Regions from separate parts of the Streptomyces qianjiangensis genome, predicted to be linked through region 1. Evidence: riboswitches for the same ligand, from Rfam matches in the RefSeq annotation. Region 1 holds a riboswitch; each other region holds the start of a gene.
The links. Region 1 has a riboswitch for cobalamin ahead of N8I87_RS37610 (CbtB domain-containing protein). Riboswitches for the same ligand answer to the same signal wherever they lie in the genome.
Positions count from the first base shown of each region.

Region 2: linked by a shared signal. The riboswitch ahead of N8I87_RS09370 (cobalamin biosynthesis protein) and the one ahead of N8I87_RS37610 (CbtB domain-containing protein) in region 1 are both predicted to bind cobalamin.
Region 3: linked by a shared signal. The riboswitch ahead of cobT (nicotinate-nucleotide--dimethylbenzimidazole phosphoribosyltransferase) and the one ahead of N8I87_RS37610 (CbtB domain-containing protein) in region 1 are both predicted to bind cobalamin.
Region 4: linked by a shared signal. The riboswitch ahead of N8I87_RS26835 (ribonucleoside-diphosphate reductase subunit alpha) and the one ahead of N8I87_RS37610 (CbtB domain-containing protein) in region 1 are both predicted to bind cobalamin.

Region 1 covers NZ_CP106798.1:8,253,468-8,255,660, forward strand. Annotated here, with positions in the region: gene N8I87_RS37605 (STM4011 family radical SAM protein) at 1-668, shown strand, start outside; cobalamin riboswitch at 735-884, shown strand; gene N8I87_RS37610 (CbtB domain-containing protein) at 921-1,142, shown strand; gene N8I87_RS37615 (CbtA family protein) at 1,164-1,916, shown strand; gene N8I87_RS37620 (VOC family protein) at 2,091-2,193, shown strand, end outside.
Region 2 covers NZ_CP106798.1:2,047,994-2,050,186, reverse strand. Annotated here, with positions in the region: gene N8I87_RS09375 (cobyric acid synthase) at 1-367, opposite strand, end outside; gene N8I87_RS09370 (cobalamin biosynthesis protein) at 364-1,314, opposite strand; cobalamin riboswitch at 1,416-1,555, opposite strand; gene N8I87_RS09365 (hypothetical protein) at 1,752-1,979, opposite strand; gene N8I87_RS09360 (inorganic phosphate transporter) at 2,012-2,193, opposite strand, start outside.
Region 3 covers NZ_CP106799.1:25,247-27,439, reverse strand. Annotated here, with positions in the region: gene N8I87_RS42335 (FAD-binding oxidoreductase) at 1-700, opposite strand, end outside; cobalamin riboswitch at 872-1,052, shown strand; gene cobT (nicotinate-nucleotide--dimethylbenzimidazole phosphoribosyltransferase) at 1,143-2,193, shown strand, end outside.
Region 4 covers NZ_CP106798.1:5,790,643-5,792,835, forward strand. Annotated here, with positions in the region: gene N8I87_RS26835 (ribonucleoside-diphosphate reductase subunit alpha) at 1-1,025, opposite strand, end outside; cobalamin riboswitch at 1,150-1,291, opposite strand; gene N8I87_RS26840 (GNAT family N-acetyltransferase) at 1,344-1,850, opposite strand; gene mctP (monocarboxylate uptake permease MctP) at 1,971-2,193, opposite strand, start outside.

The DNA of each region.
Region 1 (2,193 bases):
CCCTCGCCGACCTGTCCCACCTGCCGCACATCCGGCGCGTGGCGATCCAGACCAACCTCAGCTGCCGTACCGACTGGCTCGCCGAGGCCGACCCCGACACGCTGGCCCTGTGGTGCACCTACCACCCCGGACAGACCCCGTACGACCGCTTCCTCACCAAATGCCACGAACTGACCGCGTACGGCATCCGCTTCAGCGTCGGCATCGTCGGCCTGGTTGACCATCTCGACGCGGCCCGGCGCCTGCGCGCCGACCTGCCCGAGCACGTCTACCTGTGGGTCAACGCCGCCGAGGGACACACCTACACCGACGCGGAGGCCGCCCGGTGGACGGGCCTGGACCCACTCTTCCCGTACAGCCGGCACCCGCACACCAGCGCGGGACTGCCCTGCCGCACCGGCGACTCCGTGATCTCCGTCGACGGCGAAGGCACCGTCCGCCGCTGCCACTTCGTACCCACCCCGCTGGGCAACCTCTACGACGGCTCCTACCGCGCCGCCCTGCGCCCCCGCCCCTGCCCACTCGCCACCTGCGACTGCCACATCGGCTATGTGCACCTGGAGACGCTGCCCCTGTACGACGTCTTCGCGGGCGGCGTCCTGGAACGCGTCCCGGCCATGGCCCCAGCGACCCCGATCCTCCACCCGTCACACGTGACGGGGAGTTGACGGGACGCTCGCTCCGCCGGGCCACCCGGTGGGAGAGGAAGATCACGCCTGGTGGACGCGGTCTTGGCCATGCTCCCGACTCGCGGTACCGTCGGTGCGATATCGACGACGGCGAGACGGAAGCCGGTGGGAATCCGGCACGGTCGCGCCACTGTATGCGAGAGGCCCCTGGGGCGTTTCGTGAGTCAGACCCGTGGCCGTCGTCCAGTGCACCACCGAGATGGGACGCGAACTCCCAGAGGAGGCCCTGCCATGGCGCAGACCGTCGCCCAGCCGACAGCCACCACCCCCGTCGTTCCCGCCACGCTGCCGCTGAAGGCGATAGCACCCTGGGCGGTCTTCTTCGGCATCCTGATGCTGGTCCTGCTGTACTTCGTCGGCGCCGAGCAGGGCGCCACCTCCGTGTTCAACGGCACGGACGTCCACGAGTGGGTGCACGACGCCCGCCATCTGCTCGGCTTCCCCTGCCACTGACGCGAGGGGCGCCGCACAACCATGAACTCCACAACCGTAAGAAACCTCCTCGTGCGGGGCATGCTCGCCGGCCTGGCCGCCGGCGTGCTCGCCCTCGTCGTCGCCTACTTCCTCGGTGAGCCGAGTGTCGGCAACGCGATCAGCTTCGAGGAGGCGCACTCCCACGAGCACGAGATGGAGGTCGTCTCCCGCTCCCTGCAGTCCACCGCCGGACTCGCCACCGGCGTCCTGGTCTATGGGGTCGCCTTCGGCGGCATCGCGGCGCTCGCGTTCTGCTTCGCGCTCGGCCGCGTCGGCCGGTTCAGCCCCCGGGCGACCGCGCTGCTGCTGTCCGGCTGCGCACTGCTGGCCGTGTACGTCGTGCCGTTCCTCAAGTACCCGGCCAATCCGCCCTCCGTGGGTGATCCCGACACCATCGGCAAGCGGACGACTCTGTACTTCCTGATGATGGCGCTCAGCGTGCTCCTCGCGATCGCCGCCACCATCCTGGGCAAGCGGCTCGCGCCCTCGCTGGGCACCTGGTACGCGACCGTCACGGCGGTGGCGGCCTTCGCCGTCGTCATCGGGCTCGCGTTCGCGTTCCTGCCCGTCATCAACGAGGTGCCGAAGGACTTCCCGGCCACCCTGCTGTGGCGGTTCCGGCTCTCCGCGCTGGCCATCCAGACGGTGCTGTGGGGCGGATTCGGCCTCGTCTTCGGCGAGTTGGCCGAGCGGATGCTCAATCCCAAGCCCGCGGCAGCCTCGTCCGGGCGGGCGGTTCCAGCCGCGCACTGATCCCTTCAGGACACACCTTCAGGACACAAGAGGGCCCTTCGGAACCGGCGGATTCAAGGGGCCCTCTCGCGTTCTCGGGACACCGACGGAGGCGACGAGCGGAGGAGCCCGTTGGCCAGACGTCAAGCCGGGGTCGTAGCGCCCGCACGCCCGCCGTCCTGGCAAGATGGCGGCATGGAACGTGTGCTTGGCATCGGTGGTTACTTCATGCGGGCCACCGACCCTGCGGCCCTGAGCGCGTGGTACCGCGACTGCCTGGGCCTGGACGCCGATGAGC
Region 2 (2,193 bases), 6.2 Mb from region 1:
ACTCGGCGAGACAGTCGAGAACGGTCCCGAGAAGTCTCTGCTGCCGGCCCCCGTGATAGCCGCGGGCACTCAACTCGCCCACCGGCTTTCCCAGCAGCACCACCTGGCTGCTCTGCTCACCACCGGGCTTGAGCAGCACGGGGTTCATCAGCGCGCTGGGCTCCACCCGGCACGCCTGGGCCTGCATGGCCTGGGCCCGCCCGATCTCGGCGCCCTCGCGGGTCACGAACGAGTTGAGGGACATGTTCTGCGCCTTGAAGGGCGCGACCTTGACGCCCTGTCGCACCAGCCACCGGCAGATCCCCGCCGTCACGACGCTCTTGCCCGCGTCGGAGGTGGTGCCGGCGACGAGCAGACCACCGTTCATGACGTGCCCCCCTTTGTCTTGGTCACGACGGCGCGCGCGGCGACTGCGACGCCGAGCGCGAGCAGACCGACCCGACGGGAGAGCCGTACGGCCCGGTCGATGTCCTCGGTGGCGACGGCGCGGCCGTCACCGTTGAGCACGGGCCGGTGCTCGATCCGCCCTCCGTAGGCAAGGGTTCCGCCGAGCCGTACGCCCAGAGCCCCCGCGAAGGAGGCCTCGACGGGCCCGGCGTTGGGACTGGGATGCCTGCGTGCGTCGGCCCGCCAGGCACGCAGGGCGCCGCGTGGGTCCGGGCCCGCGGCGGCGGCCAGTACGGCGGTGAGCCGGGCCCCCGGCCATCCGGCGACGTCGTCGAGCCGGGCGGAGGCCCACCCGTAGCGCCGGTACCGGGGGGACTTGTGCCCGACCATGGCGTCAAGGGTGTTGACCGCGCGGAACCCGAGCAGTCCGGGCACGCCTCCCAGGGCACCCCACACCAGCGCCCCTACGACGGCGTCGGAGGTGTTCTCGGCGACGGACTCGACCACGGCCCGGGCGATCCCGTCGGCGTCGAGCGCCTGCGGATCCCGTCCGCAGAGGTGAGGCAGCCGGGCACGAGCCCCTGCCACGTCGCCCGCCTCCAGGGCGTGCCCGATGGCCCGGGCCTCCCGGGCGAGCGAAGTCCCCCCGATCACGGCCCAGGTGGCGGCACCGGTGAGTGCGACGGAGGCGGTGGGGGAGGGACGTACGGCTCGCCCGGCGAGGGCGCCGAGGGCCACGGCCCCGCCGACGCACGCGGCGGTGTGCAGGGCGCCCCAGCCGCGGTGGTCCCGCCACAGCACCCGCTCCACGGCGCTCGCCGCACGCCCGAACGCGGCGACCGGATGCCCACGGCGTGGATCGCCCAGGAGAAGGTCACCGAGGAGGCCGGCGGAGGCGCCGTACGCGAAGACGCGATCGGCACGCATCGGCTCAGCCGGCCGTGGGGTCGAGCAGCGACCTGGTGCTGTACCTCGATCGGCAGCCGAGCATGGCGATATGTCCTCACTCAGGGTGTCCGCGCCCTGGTTCGACGAGACCGGCGGTGGGAGTTCCTGGCTTCCGGAGAGTTCTTCCCCGGTGACAGTGGCGGGACCGCGCCGGATTCACACCGGCTTCCTCCCTTGCCGCCGTACATGGCTCCGGCAGTCCACCACGCTCCCGGAAGGGCCGTCAACTTGCCGTTGACCTGCAAGGGGAGAGTGTGCTGAGACCCACACCGGCGCTGCGCGGGCGGGTGTGAGGGCACACGAAAAGGCTCCTCCCCGAAGACATCGGGGAGGAGCCCGGGTGAGGCTCGGTCAGGCCTTGGCCATGATCTGGGTCAGGACCAGGGCCAGGACCAGGGTCAGGACCAGGGCCAGGGTCAGGCCTTGGCCATGATCAGGTAGATGCCGTACGCCACCGCCGCCGCGCAGGCCGCGAAGCAGACGTACGCTCCGGTGACCGCGAGAGGGGCGGAGCCGCCCTGGGCCGTGGCGCGTTCGCGGTGTGCGAGGCCCTTGACGCCCAGGGTGAACAGGGCCACGAGGCCCACGGTGACCACGAGGCTGACGCCGAAGACGGAGCCGAGGGCTGCCCAGTCGATCTTCATGGTGATGCTTCCTTAGTAACCGGGTCTCGGGGTCAGACGGTGGCGGCCGGAGGGGCGGCCGGGTCGGTGGCGGGGGCGGCCGCGGGGGACGGGATGGTGGCCGTCAGGTCCTCGGCCACGGTGCCTGCCGGGGGCGGCGTCACGGCGGCCATCGCCGTGGTCACCACACCGGCCGGCTCCTCGGTGTCGTTGACGTTGCTGTGGTCGACCACCT
Region 3 (2,193 bases), on a different replicon from region 1:
ACCGGAAGGCGTCCTCGGCCGACGCGAACGCCGCCAGTACGGTCGTGGAGTGCCGGGCCCGCGGCCGCAGCCGCAGCGTCGCCTCCGTGACCAGGGCGAGCGTGCCCTCGGAGCCGACCAGGAGCTGGGCCAGGTCGTAGCCGGTGGACGTCTTGACGTACTTGCCGCCGCCGCGCACGATCTCGCCGGACGCCAGGACGGCCTCGACGGCGAGCACATGGTGGCGGGTGACCCCGTGCCGTACGGCGTGCATCCCGCCGGCGTTGGTGGCGATGGTGCCGCCGATGCTGGCGGTGGGTTCGCCGAGCCGCACCGGATACTGCAGGCCTGACTTGGCGGCCTCGTGGTCCAGTTGGTCCAGGGTGACCCCGGGCTGCACGACGGCCACGTGGTTGACGGCGTCCACTTCCAGGACGCGGTTCATCCGCTCGAACGAGACCGTGATCCCGCCCGGCCGGGGCACACATCCCCCCGACATGCCGGTCCCCGAGCCGCGGGCGGTCACCGGGATCCCGGCCTCGCCGGCGATTCTGAGCACGTCCGCCACCTCGGCGGCCGCGGCGGGCCGGACCAGGTACGCGGGCGTCTGCGGCAGGGCGGTCAGCGACTCGTCACCGGCGTACTCAGGGGGGACCTCCGCCCCGGCCAGAACGTGCCGTGCCCCCACGGCGCCGGCCAGCAGCGCCTCGGTGTCCGCCATCGCACCCCCTCCTCGGCCCCCGCTCCCGCGATCCTTGCCGCGCACCCACTCCACCGGAGGGGGCCGTCCGGCCCTTGCCCAGGGCCATGTGGACCGGCATGCGTTGTGGACCCCCTCGGGCGGCGGCTCGCCGACGGCGGGTGTGTGGCAGGATGCGGGTGACGGATGCGGAGGAAGTCCGGTGCGGGCCCGATGGCCCAAGTCCGGTGCGGGCCCGCCACTGTAACCGGGGAGCTGCCTCCCGCTGATGGCCACTGGCAGCCGGTGCGAACCGGCCGCTGGGAAGGCCGGGAGCCGGCGCCGGTACCCGTGCTGCACAAGCCGGGCGCCGAGATCCGGGAGCCAGGATATTCCGGCCGTCCCGCAGCCAGGCACTACCCGCCCGGGCACGGCCTGTTCACGGCGGCGTGGAGAACCGTCGACAGCGGAAGGAACTCCCTTCATGGTGCCCTCGTCCGGCTCCGACCCCACCCTTCGGTCTGCCGCCGACCCCGCCGTCGGCCAGTTGCTGGAGCGCACCCTGGCCGCCATCACGCCCGCGGACCCCGACGCCCGCACCGCGGCCCGTGACCGCCAGAACAACCTGACCAAGCCGCCCGGCTCGCTGGGCCGGCTGGAGGATGTGTCGGTCCAGCTCGCGGCTCTGGCGGGAAGCTGCCCGCCGCCGCTGCCGGAACCGGCCGCGGTCGCCGTCTTCGCCGCCGATCACGGTGTCCACGCCCAGGGCGTCAGCGTCTGGCCGCAGGAGGTGACGACCCAGATGGTCGCCAACTTCCTGGCCTGCGGCGCCGCGGTGAACGTCCTGGCCGCTCAGACCGGAGCCAGGGTGGTCGTGGTGGACGTGGGCGTCGCCACCCCGGTGGCGACCTCGGACACGAACCCGGACATGCTGCTACGACGCCGGGTCCGGGCGGGAACCGCCGACATGACCCAGGCTCCGGCCATGACCCGTCAGGAGGCCGTCGACGCCATCGAGGTCGGCATCGGCGTCGCCACACAACTCGTCGACGACGGCTGCCGCTGCCTGCTCACCGGCGACATGGGCATCGCCAACACCACCGCGTCCGCGGCACTGATCGCCGTGTTCACCGGTGCGGACCCGGACGACGTCACCGGTCACGGAGCGGGAATCGACGACACGGCCCGACGGCACAAGGTGGGGGTGGTGCGCAGCGCCCTGGAGCTGCACGGGCCGGACCCGCACGACCCGGTCGGGGCCGTGGCGGCGGTCGGCGGCCTGGAACACGCGGCGATAGCCGGGTTCGTACTGGGCGCCGCCATGCACCGGGTCCCGGTGATCCTGGACGGGGTGATCGCCACATCGGCCGCTCTGGTCGCGGCCGCGCTCTCCCCTGATGCCCTGGCCGCCTGTGTGGCCGGACACCGCTCGGTCGAACCCGGGCACACCATCGCCCTGCGCCACCTCGACCTGCATCCCATGGTCGACCTGGGACTACGGCTCGGCGAGGGCACCGGTGCCGTGCTGGCCCTGC
Region 4 (2,193 bases), 2.5 Mb from region 1:
ATGAACTCGTCCGGGATCCAGTGCGCGAGGTTGAGGTTGTGCGTACGCCGGGCGTCCTCACCGGTGTTGTCGCGCAGCTCCAGGAACTCCTCGATGTCAAAGTGCCAGGTCTCCAGGTAGACCGCGGCCGCGCCCTTGCGCCGGCCGCCCTGGTTCACGGCGGCGACGGAGGCGTCGAGGGTCTTCAGGAACGGGACGATGCCGTTGGAGTGCCCGTTGGTGCCGCGGATCAGCGAACCACGGCTGCGGATGCGGGAGTACGACAGCCCGATGCCACCGGCGTGCTTCGAGAGCCGGGCCACCTGGTGGTAGCGGTCGTAGAGGGAGTCCAGCTCGTCCAGCGGGGAGTCGAGGAGGTAGCAGGACGACATCTGGGGGTGCCGCGTGCCGGAGTTGAAGAGCGTGGGGGAGGAGGGCAGATAGTCGAGGCGGCTCATGAGCCCGTAGAGCGCGGCGACTTCGTCGACGGAGCGGGAGGACTCGTCCTCGGCGAGACCCGCGGCGACCCGCAGCATGAAGTGCTGGGGCGTCTCGACGACCTTGCGGGTGATGGGGTGGCGCAGCAGATAGCGGCTGTGCAGGGTGCGCAGGCCGAAGTAGCCGAAGCGGTCGTCGGCCGACGGGTCGACCAGGGCGTCGAGCCGCTCGGCGTGCAGCCGTACGAACGCGGCGGTGCGGTCGGCGATCAGCCCCTCGCGGTGCCCCACGGCGACGGACCCGGTGAAGGACGTCACGCCCTGCGAGGCGGCCTCGGCGCGGATGGAGAGGGTCAGCAGCCGGGCGGCCAGCCGGGAGTAGGCCGGGTCCTCGGAGATGAGGCCGGCCGCCGCCTCCGTGGCCAGCTCGCGCAGCTCCGTCTCGTCCGCCCGGGTGGACCGTCCGCGCAGCGCGGCGGCGGCGACGCGGCCGGGGTCGGTGTCGGGCAGGTCGGCGGTCAGCTCGGTCAGGGTCCGCAGCAGCGCGGCACCGGGACCGACGGTCTCCAGGCGGGTCGCTGAATCCGGTTCGGCTGGCGCGATGGTCACGTGGGGCTCTCCCTGGCTCGGCACGGGGGCCTTGCGCAGGGCAGGGGGCAGCACACGAGCGCACGCGGCGTCGCGTCCACCGGCCCATTCCACGAGGCCCGGACGTCGGGGCACCCGGGCCGGACGGCCGGGTGCGCTGTCGGCAGGTCCTCGGACTGACACGAGCGCGCTTCGACCCCCGGGGGGCGGATACGCGCAAGTACACCGTTGCGGGACAGTTCCGGATTCGCACCGGATTCCCCTGCGGCGACAGCGAGCATGAGCATACATCTAGTGCCTGGCTGCCGTGCCACCCCCAGATGTTGTGTCGTGGCGGTATCAGAGCGTCAACTCGTAGGTGAGGAGTGTGATGTCGTCGAGGTGGGGGAGGGGATTCCAGTCCCGCTCTGGTGTGCGGACGAAGCCCATGCGTTCGTAGATGCGATGGGCGGCCCGCATGGAGCGCTGGGTGGACAGCACGACCCGTACGCAGCCCGGTGTGGCCCGCGCGCGATCGACACAGGCGCGCACCAGGGCCTCCCCGACGCCGCGACTGCGTGCCGCGTGGCCGACCGCGAGCATCCGTATCTCGGCCTCTCCGGCGCGGGCGATGTCGGCCATGGGCCCGCCCGCCGGTACGAAGGTGACGCCGCCGAGCAGTTCGCCGTCCGCCACGGCGGCCAGTACCTCCGCGGCGGCCGCGCGCTTGGCCACGTCTCTGAGCTCGCCGAGGTACCCGTCGCTCTCCCCGAAGTCGAGGAGGCCGTCCTGGAGATAGGCCTGGGCGGTGATCTCGCCCAGGGTGCCGTACTCGTCCGGGGCCGTCCGCCTGATCTCGATGTCCATGGGACCGAGTGTGCAGGACGGGTACGACAACGGGCCGCCGGATTTTCTCCGACGGCCCGTTCTTGCCTGCCCTCAGCGGCCGGTGTCGTCAGCGGCTCGCGTCCGCGGTGACCGGCGTCCTCAGTGGCCCGCGTCCGCGGTCGCCGGCGGCAGCTCCACCTGGACGCCCGGGTCGCCGGAGTCCGCCGTGTAGTCCGCCGGGCTGGTCTCGTCGACGCCCTCGGGGGCCTTCAGCGCCTTCAGGACGAAGGTCAGCACCACCGTGACGGCCACGTTGAGCACGAACGCGGTGAGGCCGATGTAGCCGATCTCCCCGATGCCCGGGATCTCCTCGGCCGAGCCG